DNA from 3 places in the Paraliobacillus zengyii genome. Region 2 is predicted to be linked to each of the others. Evidence: riboswitches for the same ligand, from Rfam matches in the RefSeq annotation. Region 2 holds a riboswitch; each other region holds the start of a gene.
The links. A riboswitch is a leader RNA that binds a small molecule or an ion and turns the genes downstream of it on or off. The one in region 2 is predicted to bind thiamine pyrophosphate.

Region 1 (4,822 bases), 1.0 Mb from region 2:
ATACTATTTTGATTTTCTTATTATAAGTACCGGTCTTTTAACCGATCCAGCTTTACGACCAGAGTTGAAACTTGTAGAAAACCATATTGCCCGCTGGGGCGATTTTTATGATGCACCAGATGAAGTCGCAAATCCTGTGTTAGACGCGCATCCATACCTAAGCCCTGGCTTTGCCTTTATAAGCCGAGATGAAAAAGGGAAGAAACGTTTACATGGATTATTTGCTTTTAATTATTCCGCATTAATAAGTTGTGGGATCTCAGCTTCCGCACTTTCAGGGATGCGTTTTGGTATACCTAATCTAGTAGAAGAAATTTCTAATCAACTTTTTCTTGATGATCGCGAAGACATTATGAAGAATTTCTTTGACTATGATGAAGAAGAATTTGTAGGAGAATGGCTGGAAACAAGTAATCAATCTCATTAATATCTTTAGGTCCTATCCAGATGAAAGGTGGATGGGGCTTTTTTTTGATTACGAGAATATACTGAATGTCTCTGAATTAATCACAAATACGCCTGTATAAAACATAAACTATCCTAGTCTAAAACTAGGAGGTAAATGATGTATCCATATTATAATCAATATCAATCGTTAAATCAGTTTTATAGAGAGTCTCCATATTTACATCCATATCCACAACAATTAAATTACTGGGGGCGGCAACCATTCACAAGAGGCCAAGCAACATGGACAGAAGGAGGACGTGTTACGCAATGTGGTATGCCTTGGTCTCATAATGAATATATGACAGCAGCTGTAGGTGTGAATTCGCCTTATCAATGTGGGCAAACGTTAAAGATACGTGAGCTTTTCTCCCAAACTTTAAGAGAAGTTATTGTGACAATTGTTGATAAAGTACCTGGATTCCCAGCTGATAAAATTAACCTACACCGAAAGGCATTTGAAGCATTAGGTGCAGATCCAGCGGTTGGCGTAATAAATATTGAATTTGAATCTTCACCAGAAGTAGAGGAAGCAGAATGGGGAAAATATTTATTGGAAGTTACTGAGGTAGCTTATCCGAATTATAATATAACAGAATATAATTTTGTTAAGAAAACAAATCCAGCACCAAATCAAACAAAGGAAATCTATCACTATATTTTACAATCACCTCAAGAAAGAGTTAAAATCCAAGGCACGGTAATTTATAATTCAAACACTAATCGTGTTGAATCCTTTGATATTAAAGAAATATAAGATTGAAAAAGCCCAATCCACGTATAATGCGGATTGAGCTTTCAATTTTTTAATCATTTATTCAATTCATCAAAATTCATGTTGAACCATAAGGGGTCATTGTTATTAACATCACCATTATAGTTAATTAGCAATTCTTCACCAGCTTTTATATCTGTGTGAGCAAAAAATACAAAGGTATGATCTGGAAAGTTTATATCGTAATCGGTATTTGGAGTATAGGAATGATTAAACAACATGCCATATCCTAAAACAACCGCGGTATGATTTTTACCATATTCAAATACGTAATCATCCAGTACTGTTTGTTCTATGTGTTCGTGCTCCTTGTTTGGATAAGGAATAACAGGTGCAATATGTACTGTTTCTCCTTTTTTTATGTCGCGTGTAGCGAATACGCCTCGATTGAATTCCCCGTCGCTTAATGTAGATGTCTTTATCTCAATCATTTAGGTCACCTGCGATTTCCTTTTATTTTATTCATATGTACTCTATTTTGACAGTTGCTATTAGCGAACGCAACTGGTTGTACTTGAAATTTATAAAAGTTAATAGATTTATGGCCTTTTTAAAAAAACATCCTAAATTTTGTATGACAAATTCATTATCTTATGATATGATGAACCCGAAAATCAAATAAGCAAAACCACAAGGGGAGCTAAAATGCTGAGAGTGAACACGTTGTTCTAACCCTTCGAACCTGTTAGTTAATGCTAGCGCAGGAATGTGGATCGTGATATGTAGATTTGCGTTTACATATCTGTTCTCCCTTGAGGTTTTTTGTTTAAAAAAGGGGAGTTTTTTTTATGAAAAAATTAAGTTTAATTATGTTGATTGAGGCGTCCTTTTTTGCATCATTGGCGTTTGTTTTTGATTTACTTCCGTCGATTCGGCTTTCTCCATCGATTTCAATTTCTTTTGCTATGGTTCCAATTTTAATTTTAGCGTTTCGATGGGGGATTAGGGTTAGTTTAATTTCTGGCTTTATCTGGGGTATTTTACAAGTTATCTTGGGTGATGCCTATATTCTAACTCCACTTCAGGCATTTATTGAATATTTTATTGCCTTTGCTTTTATTGGTTTTGCAGGTCTATTTTATAAAGTCATTCAATCGAACCTGAAGATGGGGAAAAAGAAAAAAGTGTTATTTTGGGTTATTACCGCGACACTTGTTGGTTCTGTTGCACGTTACTTTTGGCACTTTGTTGCTGGATTTATTTTTTGGGGAGAATACGCGCCTGATGATATGAACGTGGTGTTGTTTTCATTGATTACAAACGGGATTACCATGTTGGGTGCCTTTGTTTTATGCGCGATCTTATTGGTGCTTTTGATCGGAACTACTCCGAGATTAATTGAGCGAAAATAAACTAGTTTTAACTCCCCGTTTTATAAATGGGGAGTTAAAACTAATAGCTGTCTGCTGCGCTTTTAATATAACCAAGCAGTAAAATAGTTAGCGTTAGGAAGCCAACAATTAAATAGTTAAATAAGCCATTAGAGAGATCAAGTAAGTCTATTAATTTTTGATCCGTCAAAATCATTTCCCCGGCTGTCCACGCAAGAATACCAGCACCAATATAAGCTATCCAACGATATTTTTCTAATACTTTTACGATTAGTTTCGATCCGAATATCATAATAGGAATGCTAACCATCACCCCAATGATAATCATACGAATATCCCCATGCGCCGCACCTGTAATAGCAACAACATTATCCAGACTCATTACCGCATCTGCAACAATGATTGTCGAAACAGCTTTTAATAAACCAGTATGTGAGGTAATGGTAGCTTCCTCTTCTTTTTCAACAAGTAAATTATACGCTATCCAAAGAAGTAATAAACCACCAATTACATTTACAAAAGGAATTTGCATTAAATAAATGATAATAACTGCAAAAAATATTCGGAGCAGAACAGCGCCAATCGTGCCTAAAAGTATTGCTCTATTTTGATGTCTTTTTGGTAAAGACTTGGTGGCCATTGCAATCACAACAGCATTATCACCGGAAAGAACAATGTCAATTGCAATAATTTTTAATAATGCAATCGTCGCAACAGGTGTTATTGAGAATAGTAATGGGAAAAAGTCCACTTTTTGTTCCTCCTACAGAAATTTAAGATGGATAAGCTAAGTTGTCCATAACCAATTCTATGAAGAAACTTGAAATAGTAAACCAAAAAAAGTAGAAGTTTTTTAAAGTATTTATTCTTTTAATTGTTCTCTTTTAAATATCCATACATAAATTAACCCCGCAAAAAATAGAAAACCTCCATAACCAACAGTAGGATATAAGTATTTAACCATAGCAGAAAAGCCAATTTGACTGAATAAAAAAGCTGCTAGTGTTGTGCCTGCAATCACCCAAATTCGAAAGCGTGCAGCGATAAAGTTCATTCTTGAAACAAATCCATATAAATTTCCGACCGCAGTGGTATATACTTCAGCAAATAATACAATAGCAAAAATTAGTTGAATAAATGGAGCAATTTTAGAAGCTATAAGAATCATGGGCACTTCCACATTTGAAACACTATCTAAATTCGTTAAAATACTGAAAAAAATAGCAATGATCCCTATCCCTAAACCTAATCCACCTAATAAAGCCCCCCATAGTAGGGTTTTTTTATTTTTAGCTTTCGCCCCCATTGGTGCTAATACTGCAACGGCAATCACAAGATTATAAGAAGCGTAATTAAGAGCAGAAATGAACCAATTTGGTGCAGCGCCTTCAATGGACTTCGATACTTGTAAATCTGCAGCTGTAATTGGATTTATTGAGATACTATAGATAGCGATAAAAAGAACAGAAACTAATAATACTGGAACAACATAACTGATGGCATTAATAACACCTTTCATTCCAGTTATAACAGTTAGTAGTGAAATAATTGCCATTAAGATCGTCCCCCATAAGGAGGCTAACTGAAATTGTTGATCAAAGATTGCACCGGCTCCAGCTATCATGGCTGCTAAAGCACCGAATAGAAAGACTGTAATAATAATATCGATGATCGTACCAATAATTTTTCCGTTAGTAAATCGCACTACCTCTACATAAGAGCTAACATTTAATGCTTTACCAATTACTAAAATCGTATAGCCGAAAAAGAAAAACAAGAGCGTTGCAAAGGTAAGTCCAAATAGGCCATTTATTCCATATGCACTAAAAAACTGGAGGACTTCTTGCCCGGAAGCAAAACCAGCCCCGACAACGGTTCCAATGTAAGTTGCCGCCACTTTAAATACATTAATCTGTGTAGATGATTCATTGTTCATTTCAATTCCCTCCAAATGCTAATCAGTACATAGGCTTTACAAAATATGTTGTTTTACACATCAAAATAGAAGGCAATTGATGGCTCGAATTAAAGATGAATTTATTATCATGCATGATTATGCAAAAAATGCAAAAACTATGAATACTCAAGATTAAATTACATTTGTTATTAAGAAGGGATGTTGTCATGAAACAGTACGGTTATCCTACTCCTCAAGGATTATATCACCCAGAAAATGAACACGATGCATGTGGTATTGGAATGATTGCCAACATAGACGGTAGGAAAACGCATGATATTGTTCAACATGCAGTTACGATACTTTGTAATC
Region 2 (4,822 bases):
AAAAAAGTCAGAAGAAAAGCTAGATAAATTAGCTTCTTTTTCTGGCACTTTTTTAGATACATTACAAGGTCTTGTTACATTAAAACTATTTAACCGAACAAAACAGCAGAAAGATAAAATTGAAAAGAGTAGTTTAGGCTTTCGAGATACGACAATGGAGATTTTAAAAGTTGCTTTCACTCAATCTTTTATGCTTGAAGTCATTTCGATGCTAAGTATTGGTATTGTTGCTTTGGAATTAGCTATCCAGTTAATAATATATGAAAGTATTTCGTTTTTCACTGCATTTGTCATACTTGTGCTTGTACCTGAATTTTTTACGTCGTTGAAAGAACTTGGTACGACTTTTCATAATGGTAGAAGTAGTTTGGGCGCCGCTAAAAAAGTATTAGAAGAATTCGATGAAGAAGACGGTGCGATACAATGGGGAGAAAAGCAATTAAGTAAAGAAGGCGGACCTCCAATGATTACGTTGGAACAGGTAGACTTTAGTTATCCAGATAGTAATTTTAACTTGCAGGCTATCACAGCGACTTTTCACCCGAAACAGAAGATAGCAATTGTAGGAGCAAGTGGTGCGGGTAAATCTACGTTATTACATTTGTTGGCTGGTATGATCACTCCTGAACATGGTGCAATCAAACTTGATAATCAACCGCTTGTTGAATTTTCGGAGTCATCATGGCTTGGGAAGCTTTCTTATATTTCACAGCAACCATATATCTTTTCAGGTACAATCGGCGAGAATATCGAAATGGGAACAAACTTACCAGTTGATGAACAGGATATACGAAAAGCTGCGCAGTTAGCAGGAATTGCGCCATTGATTGAATCATTGGAGAAACAATACGATACACCCATTGGAGAAGCTGGTCGAGGATTATCTAGCGGGGAAAAACAACGTGTATCTATTGCACGTGCATTTTTAAAAAAGCCAAAAGTTGTCTTACTCGATGAACCAACACGTGGACTTGATCTAGCTACAGAAAAAATCTTACAACAATCTATCGAACAATTGTCCAAAACGGCAACTGTTATCACGGTAGCACATCGATTACACACGATTAAAAAAGCAGATCAAATTCTATTTATGGAAAAAGGACAATTACTAGCGATAGGAACACACGAAACATTGCTAGCTACTTTACCTGCTTATAAAGATATGGTGACGATTCAACAGGGGGGAGAAGAAGCATGAGCGCTCTTTTTAAAGTCATAAAACTTATGTTGATTGAGAAAAGGGATATTTTGTTTGCTATTTTATTTGGTTTTATTGCTGGTATTAGTAGCGTTGGACTATTTGCTGCTAGTGGCTATCTTATTTCCAAAGCAGCTTTAATGCCTCCATTCTATGCATTAATTATGCTTACTTCTACAGTTAAATTACTTGGGTTTATTAAAGCTAGTTCAAAATATGGCGAACGTATTTATTCTCACAGGGCAACTTTTACTATCTTAAGTAATTTACGTGTTACTTTTTTTGAAAAGTTAGAACCTCTTGTTCCACAAATTTTTCATAAGTATAGAAGTGGAGACATACTTGGTCGAGTAGTAGGAGATGTGGAGAGTTTACAGAATTTCTTTTTACGTGTTTTTTATCCACCAATTGTGTTATTACTCGTTTTTGTAACAACAATCTTATTTAGTAGCTTTTATTCCATTGAAATCGCGCTTATTTTATTAGTTGGTTTCTTACTAACGGTATTTGTTATCCCAGCTTTTTTTTCGTTACGACAAGTAAGAATTAATGGTAAAGTCAGACAAGAACGTGGAGATCTTTCAACGGAAATTACTGAATTGATGTATGGTTTTCGAGATTTAAAGATATTTCAACAATTAGAAAAAAAACAAGAACAAATAACTATGCAATCAGAAAGTTATATTGAAAAACAAAAACGTGAAAATATTAATAAAGTCTATAGTCAATCGTTTAATGGTTTTATAACCTTTATCGTAAGCTGGTTCGTACTTGCAGTCGGAGCTTATTTGGTTGTAGATGGTAGGTTAGAAGGGATATTTTTAGCTATGCTTGTTATGATCTCACTAACCGTTTTTGAACCTGCTGCTCCAATGGCTGTTTTCCCAATTTATATGCAAGAAAGCCGCGATGCATCCAGCCGTTTGTATGAGGTAGTGGAGGATCCAGATATTCAAGTTAGCGAAGTCGAAACTAACGTTGAACAAATCACTAATAAACCACCAATGATTGGATTTAAAAATATTACCTTCACGTATAGGGGGGATTGGCGCACAACCATTCCATCACTTAGTTTAGAGATTCCTGCAGGTTCGAAAACAGCGATTGTTGGAGCAAGTGGTTCAGGAAAATCAACCTTACTACAGTTAGTTTTGAAACTACAGCAAGTACAAGCAGGTAAAATTTATTGGGATCACCACGATATTTCAACTGTTTCAGGAAATGCATTGTGGGAACAGTCAAAAGTCGTGCTACAAGAAAATCATTTCTTTTATGGAACAATCCGTGAAAACTTATTACTCGCAGATTCTGATTTAGATGACATTGTATTACATGAAGCATTAATGAATGTGCAACTTGAAAACTTTTCACTCGATGACCATGTATTAGAAAACGGTGAGAATCTTTCTGGCGGTGAAAAACAACGTCTAGCAATTGCTAGAGCAATCTTGAAAAACGGTCATATTTGGATTTTAGATGAGCCAACGTCATCACTTGATGCTAAAACAGAAGAAAAAATATATAAACAACTTTTTGAACAAGCACAAACAGATACATTATTGTTAGTTAGTCACCGTTTAAAAGGATTAGAAAAGATGGATCAAATTATAGTCATGGATCATGGTGAGATTATTGAATCGGGATCTTATACGAATTTAATGAAAAAGAATGGTTATTTTTATCAAATGAAGACACTGGAAGAAAGTTTACTTTAAGAGTATTGACATCTTCTTCCTAGATTTTATTCTATAGACAGAATAAAATAGCAAGAAAAACCACTAGAGGAGTCTTTATAAAAGACTGAGATTGAAGTGTTACTTCAAGACTCTTAGAACCTGATCTAGTTTAAACTAGCGGAGGGAAGTGGATGGGAATAAAGTCCTTTGGTTCTTTTACTTTATCATGCCACCACTTTCTTTTAATCAAGGAAGGTGGTTTTTTTATGCAGATAGGGAGGAAGTTGAGATGAAATTTTCACAATACATTCGGAAAGAGGCAGATCCAGTTTGGCAAGCTAGTTTTAATCATCCTTTTGTTAAGGGGATTGGTAATGGCACATTACCTTTAGAGAACTTTCGCTATTATGTCATGCAGGACTCTTATTATTTAGCACAATTTGCTCGTGTCCAGGCAATAGGTGCTGCAAAGGCGGAAGATTTAGAAACAACCAGTAGTATGGCGGCACATGCACAAGGAACTTATCAAGCAGAATTAGAATTACATCGTACTTTTTCTAAGCTATTATCTATTACTGAAGCAGAACAAAGAGCATTTAAACCTGCTCCTACCTCTTACGCTTATAGTTCACATATGTATCGAGCTGCTTATCATGGTCATCTAGGTGATGTGATTGCCGCAATATTACCTTGCTACTGGGTTTATTATGAAGTTGGAGAACAGTTAAAAAATAAAACACCAGATGAACCAATTTATCAAGAATGGATTAAAGCATACGGATCGGATTGGTTCAGAGCATTAGTAGAGGAACAAATTGATAGACTTGATCAACTAGCTGAAACTGTAACAGCCTCTGATCGAGAACGTATGAAAGAACACTTCTTACTTAGCAGTCAATATGAATATTTATTTTGGGATATGGCTTATAAATTAGAAAAATGGCCATTAGAAGAGATGGGATAATCCTGCTTGACTCGAATGGAGTAGGTGTTAATCCGACGGAAACGATCTGTGATTCGGCGGAAGTGTTAGAAATTAAGACTTAAGGTGATCTGCTTTCCCTCCTCCTTGTGTGTTAAACCCAATTCGAATTACAAAGTAGCAAGAAAAAAGCACTAGAAATAATCTAGTGCTTTTTTTACTACTCTTTATTTGGAATCTTTGCTTGCATTGGAGGGAGTATAATCCATCCTTTGTCTTTATTTAATCGAAGTGCTTTTGCTCCAGCTTGCGCTTTATTCATATGGAACTGGCCAAAAAGCATGGCAATATCTTCGCGAAGTGACTGTCCAATTATTGTACTACAAGCTATTAAACCTGCTGCAATGTTTGCAGAAACTACAGCACTAATTTCTTGATCACTGAACTTCGCACCAGATGGAATATCTTCAATGTCTGCGAGGGAACGTTCTGGAGGAGAAGGAGGCAAAGCTATTCCATTAACTTTAAGAATCTCTTCCACACTTTCCATTTCCTGTTTCATTCCTCGGTTTAAATCTTCTAATAAATTTTTTAATTCTTTATCACCTGTATGGTTAATAAATGTTTGATACGTCGCATAGTTACCTTTAGCAGCTGCTAGAAAGGACCACATGCTAAAAACTTCACCATAATGAAGTGGTTGTTTCTTTGGATTACCTGATAGTACACCCATTTCTAAACACTCCTTTGTTAAGTCTTACATAGATAGTCTTTTCATCAAGGCAAAACTTATTCCAGAAACATTGTAAATAATAATTTTAAATTGGTATAGATAAGACTTTTTGAGCAAAACTATAGCCGAAAAGGAGGAGAAAAAATGAAATTAGCTGCACACTAATTACAAGATTTAAATGAATTAACAATGAGTTGTGTGAACTCTGTGACTTCTATGGCGTACATGTTAGATCATGTTCAAGATCAGGAACTCAAACAATTATTAGAGCGTCATTTCCCGTTTCATGTAAG
Region 3 (4,822 bases), 890 kb from region 2:
GGCCATCACTATATCTTTTGCATTCGTTTATGAACCTGCTGAAAAAGATGTGATGATTCGTAAGCCAAGAGAAAAGGGAACACAATTGTTAAGCAAGTACTATGTATTTCGAATCTTTTATGTGGCAGCACTTGTAGCTGGTGGTGGTTTGATTGCTAATGCAATAATGGTAGATAATGGTTATGCACATGCAGTAGCTAATACAGTGACATTAAATATTGTTGTATTTGGTAAAATGTTTTACTTATTTAATGTTAGAAACGAACATGGATTTGCGCTAAACAAAAGCTTTTTCACGAATAAAATTGCATTTATTGTTTGTGCGATTTTAATTCTACTTCAGCTTGCGATTACGTATTTACCATTTATGCAAACTATTTTTGCCACAGCAGCACTAGATATTGGACTCTGGTTAATTCCGATTGGAGTCGGATTAAGTGTATTTATAATAGTAGAAATAGAGAAGTATTTGAAACGAACATTTTTTAATGGCAATAAAGCCTAAGAGTTTTCATGAAAAAGCACTGTATCTCCATTGAAGATACAGTGTTTTACTATTTTTTATGTCATTCACAACCAATACCATCGCCATCTCGGTCTAAATGTGTACCATAACCAGGATCTCCTTCTGAAATAGGACTAGCATTTGCTTCAGCTACTGCCGTACAATTTTGATAGTAAACATCTGAGCTTGTTTCATCTATATCGACTGTTGTAAAACCATCTTCAGTTACATAACCATCCTCACTCCAGATGTTAAGATCAGCTGCTTTTGCTTTAGTTTCGGCTTCCTTTAGTTGGTCGGAATGTGTGTAAGGCGGATCATATTCATAGGCGTAACGTGCGAATCCCTCTTCCAACAACATTTCATTAAAAAGTTCACCGTCTATCCATATATATGCTAACAGTCGGTCATACTTATCTCGCTTTGGACCATCATATTCGAGCTGAATTTGAGTGCCTTCTGTCAATTTTTCTTTAGCAAACTGACTCGCTTGTTCTCCGTAGGGTTGGACTGGCAGGTTAGGATGTTTTGTCTCAGGTGTATCAACTAGTAAAAGTCGAACACTTTCCTCTTCACCATCCAAGATAATATGGACCGTATCGCCGTCGACAACACGATCCACAGTTGCGGAAGGAAGATCCGAATCTGTTTGTGTTTCCCTGTTTAGATCAGTTTGAAGACCACAGCCAGTTAATAAGGTTAATATGATTAGTAATAAGCCTAGTTTTTTCTGTAATAAAGTTGCCATTATTCTATGATGTCCTCCTTGTTTTTAGCAACATTCATTTTAGCATAGATAAAAAAAGAAGGCTTCCGATTTTTCGGAAACCTTCACGTATTATTTTTCTTCGGGAATGCCACATGAATCATCAGTACAAAATTCTGTTTTAGAAGTTGAAAGATCCGTAAATTTTGGCTTTGGATTTTCTTCTTCCCAAACTGTATTTAAGGCATCTTTAAATGTTTCTACTGGTTGAGCACCAGAAATTGCATATTTATCGTTAATTACAAAAAACGGTACACCAGTCACACCGTATTGTTGTGCCAATGATTCGTCAGCTCGTACGTCATTAGCAAAAGCTGTTTCATCTTGAAGAACTTCTATTGCTTTTGTTTTCTCTAGCCCAGCATCTTCTGCAATCTTAACTAATGCATCTGTTTCACTTAGATTAACAGAATCGGTAAAATAACCATACAATAGTTTCTCTGTCAAGATTGCTTCTTTACCAATACTTTTGGCATATTTTGCTAAGCGATGCGCGTTAAACGTATTAGTCGGTTTCATTGTTTCGAAATGGAATGTCAAACCAACACTTTCAGCTTGCTGACCAAGTCCAGCGTTTGTCTCTTTCGCTTGTTCGATTGGCATCCCATACTTATCAGCAATTGCTTCATGAATGCTCTTACCTGCATATACTGCTGCATTTGGATCTAATTCAAAGCTTTTAAATTCTATTTCAACACTATCTTTTTGCGGGAATTGTTCGAGCGCTTGTTCTAGGCGACGTTTCCCAATATAGCAAAACGGACAAACAAAATCAGACCATACATCTATTTTCATTAGAACACCTCAGTTATTTAATTAATCTTTGCATGTTTATTGTGCCATAATAAGTAGAAAAGATGAAATCATTTGCTTATGTATAGACTGAATAGTAAAGAAAAATGACTAATGATGATGAAATAGTACTTGAATATTAGTCGAATCTATGGCAAAGTTGGTAGTGTAATTAATTAAATAGCACGTTTCAATGTAGGGGGACCAGTTTGGCTGGTTGAGATCGTATCCGTTATAGATACTGACCCTTGGAACCTGATCTGGCTGAGACCAGCGTAGGGAACATATATGAACACGAATAGAAGTGACTATATATGCGCCCAGGCTAATGCCTAAGCGTATTTTTTTTCGTGAAAAAGGATATGTTCCTCCACAAATAAAAGGGGGATTTTAAGATGAAGAAAGTATTATTTTTATTGGTTACACTTGGATTTATTATTACAGGGTGTGCAAATGACGAACAAGCTAGTCAAGAATTGGAGAAAGTAACGATGGTGCTAGACTGGACACCAAATACAAATCATACCGGGCTTTATGTTGCGCAAGCTGAAGGTTTTTTTGAAGAAGAAGGCTTAGATGTAGAAATTACATTGCCAAGTGAATCTGGTGCAGATCAAGTTGTAGCAGCGGAAAAAGCTGATTTTGGAATTAGTGCACAGGAAACAATTACAGAGGCTCGGACACAAGATATACCGATTGTATCTATTGCAGCAGTTATTCAGCATAATACTTCAGGATTTGCTTCTCCAGTAGATAAAGAAATTACATCACCTGCAGATTATGCCGGTAAAACGTATGGTGGTTGGGGAGCACCAGTTGAGGCAGCAGTAATTGACTCACTAATGAAACAAGAAGACGCTAGTGTGGAAGATGTGAACATAATCAATATGGGAAATACTGATTTCTTCACGGCGGTAGAACGTGATATTGATTTTGCTTGGATATATTATGGGTGGACAGGTGTTGAGGCTGAGCTTCGTGGTGTTGATCTAAACATGCAGTATCTAACTGATTACTCAGAGAAATTAGATTACTACACACCAGTCATTACAACGAATGAAATGATGATCGATGAGAATCCAGAAACAGTTGAAAAGTTCTTAGCGGCTGTAGCAAAAGGGTATAATTATGCAATAGATAATCCAGAAGAAGCGGCAGATATTTTAATTGAAGCTGTACCTGATTTAGACCCAGAACTTGTGAAGGCTAGTCAAGCATGGTTATCACCAAAATATCAGGATGACGCAGCTAAATGGGGTGTCCAAGATGTTGAAGTGTGGGAAAATTACGCAGATTGGATGTACGAAAATGATTTATTAGAGACAGAACTTAATGCGAATGATGCATTTACGAATGAATTTTTACCTGAAGATTAAAAGGGAGGCTCTCGAAAAATTGCTAATGCACTTGTAAGTATTCAAATTATCCCAAAAACAAAAAATGGCGAAGATGTCATTCCATATGTTGACGCAGCAATCGCAGTAATCGAAGCATCTGGTGTGAGGTACCAAGTTAATCCACTCGAAACGACAATGGAAGGTGAATTAACGGAGCTATTTCAAATTATAGAAAAAATGAATGAAGAAATGGTCGCTCTTGGTTGTCCGAGTATTATTTCCCAAGTGAAAGTCTATTATAAGCCTGAAGGGGCATCAATGGATGTGTTAACAGAGAAATATCGTTAAGAAAAAAGGGAGGGATGGCGGTGTCAGTTTTGACGTCGCCTTTCTAATATGAAAAAATTTACAACAAAAACGATCAGTCCAATTATCGTCATTGCTGTTCTTATCGTATTATGGGAAACGATTAGTCACCTTTTTGATATCCCAGCATGGCTATTACCGGCACCAACTGTAATTGTTCAAGAAGGAATCGCGGGTTGGAGTGGCTATCAGCATCACCTTATCTCTACAACGAAATTATCAGTAATTGGATTTGCCATTGGCGTATCAGTGGGACTTATGGTGGCGATTAGTTTGCATATATTACCAACGTTTAAAAAAGCATTTTATCCGTTATTGATTTTATCACAAAACATTCCGATTATCGTACTTGCACCACTGCTCGTTATTTGGTTTGGATTTGGGGTAATGCCTAAACTTATTGTCATTACACTCGTTTGTTTCTTTCCAATCGCGGTTTCGACATTAGATGGTTTTCGCCAAACAAGTCACGAATTGTTGCATTACATGCAGATGGCCGGTGCATCCAAACGGCAGATCTTCACGAAACTAGAATTACCACATGCGCTACCATCAGTTTTTTCGGGCTTAAAAATCGCTGCAACCTATAGTGTAATGGGCGCAGTTATTTCCGAATGGCTTGGAGCAAATCAGGGAATTGGCGTCTATATGACATTAGCTCAGTCCTCTTTTCGAACGGATCGTGTTTTTGTTGCTATTTTCTTTATTATGCTCTTATGCATGCTCTTCTTTGGAATTATTGTTGGCTTAGAAAAGATATTTATTAAAGGACGTGTGAAGGAGGAAAACAATTGAGCGAACTTGTCGTTAAACAAATCGGAAAGTCATTTGTAGATCAAGAAGTGCTAGCTGATCTATCTTTTTCAGTCAAAGATGGTGAATTCGTTTCTTTACTAGGTCCGTCTGGAAGTGGAAAAAGCACACTATTTCATTTGATAGGTGGCATGTACACACCTGACACTGGTGACTTTTACCTTGATGGAAATAAGATTACTGGTAAACGCGGAGCAATCAGTTATACACCACAAAGTCCGTCGCTATTTCCATGGCGAACGA

Region 1: another riboswitch for thiamine pyrophosphate. It lies ahead of thiT (energy-coupled thiamine transporter ThiT); the one in region 2 lies ahead of tenA (thiaminase II).
Region 3: another riboswitch for thiamine pyrophosphate. It lies ahead of DM447_RS05230 (ABC transporter substrate-binding protein); the one in region 2 lies ahead of tenA (thiaminase II).

What each region holds. Positions count from the first base shown of each region.
Region 1 covers NZ_CP029797.1:2,973,023-2,977,844, reverse strand. The annotation lists gene DM447_RS14990 (flavin-containing monooxygenase) at 1-427, shown strand, start outside; gene DM447_RS14985 (DUF3889 domain-containing protein) at 566-1,204, shown strand; gene DM447_RS14980 (SET domain-containing protein) at 1,258-1,653, opposite strand; TPP riboswitch at 1,846-1,946, shown strand; gene thiT (energy-coupled thiamine transporter ThiT) at 2,011-2,574, shown strand; gene DM447_RS14970 (TerC family protein) at 2,615-3,304, opposite strand; gene DM447_RS14965 (YkvI family membrane protein) at 3,416-4,489, opposite strand; gene gltB (glutamate synthase large subunit) at 4,678-4,822, shown strand, end outside.
Region 2 covers NZ_CP029797.1:1,941,180-1,946,001, forward strand. The annotation lists gene cydD (thiol reductant ABC exporter subunit CydD) at 1-1,198, shown strand, start outside; gene cydC (thiol reductant ABC exporter subunit CydC) at 1,195-2,913, shown strand; TPP riboswitch at 2,969-3,077, shown strand; gene tenA (thiaminase II) at 3,164-3,838, shown strand; gene DM447_RS09790 (DUF3231 family protein) at 4,017-4,529, opposite strand; gene DM447_RS09795 (spore coat protein) at 4,746-4,822, shown strand, end outside.
Region 3 covers NZ_CP029797.1:1,048,841-1,053,662, forward strand. The annotation lists gene DM447_RS05215 (cation-transporting P-type ATPase) at 1-505, shown strand, start outside; gene DM447_RS05220 (thermonuclease family protein) at 567-1,253, opposite strand; gene DM447_RS05225 (DsbA family oxidoreductase) at 1,344-2,066, opposite strand; TPP riboswitch at 2,251-2,362, shown strand; gene DM447_RS05230 (ABC transporter substrate-binding protein) at 2,459-3,439, shown strand; gene DM447_RS05235 (thiamine-binding protein) at 3,458-3,748, shown strand; gene DM447_RS05240 (ABC transporter permease) at 3,797-4,561, shown strand; gene DM447_RS05245 (ABC transporter ATP-binding protein) at 4,558-4,822, shown strand, end outside.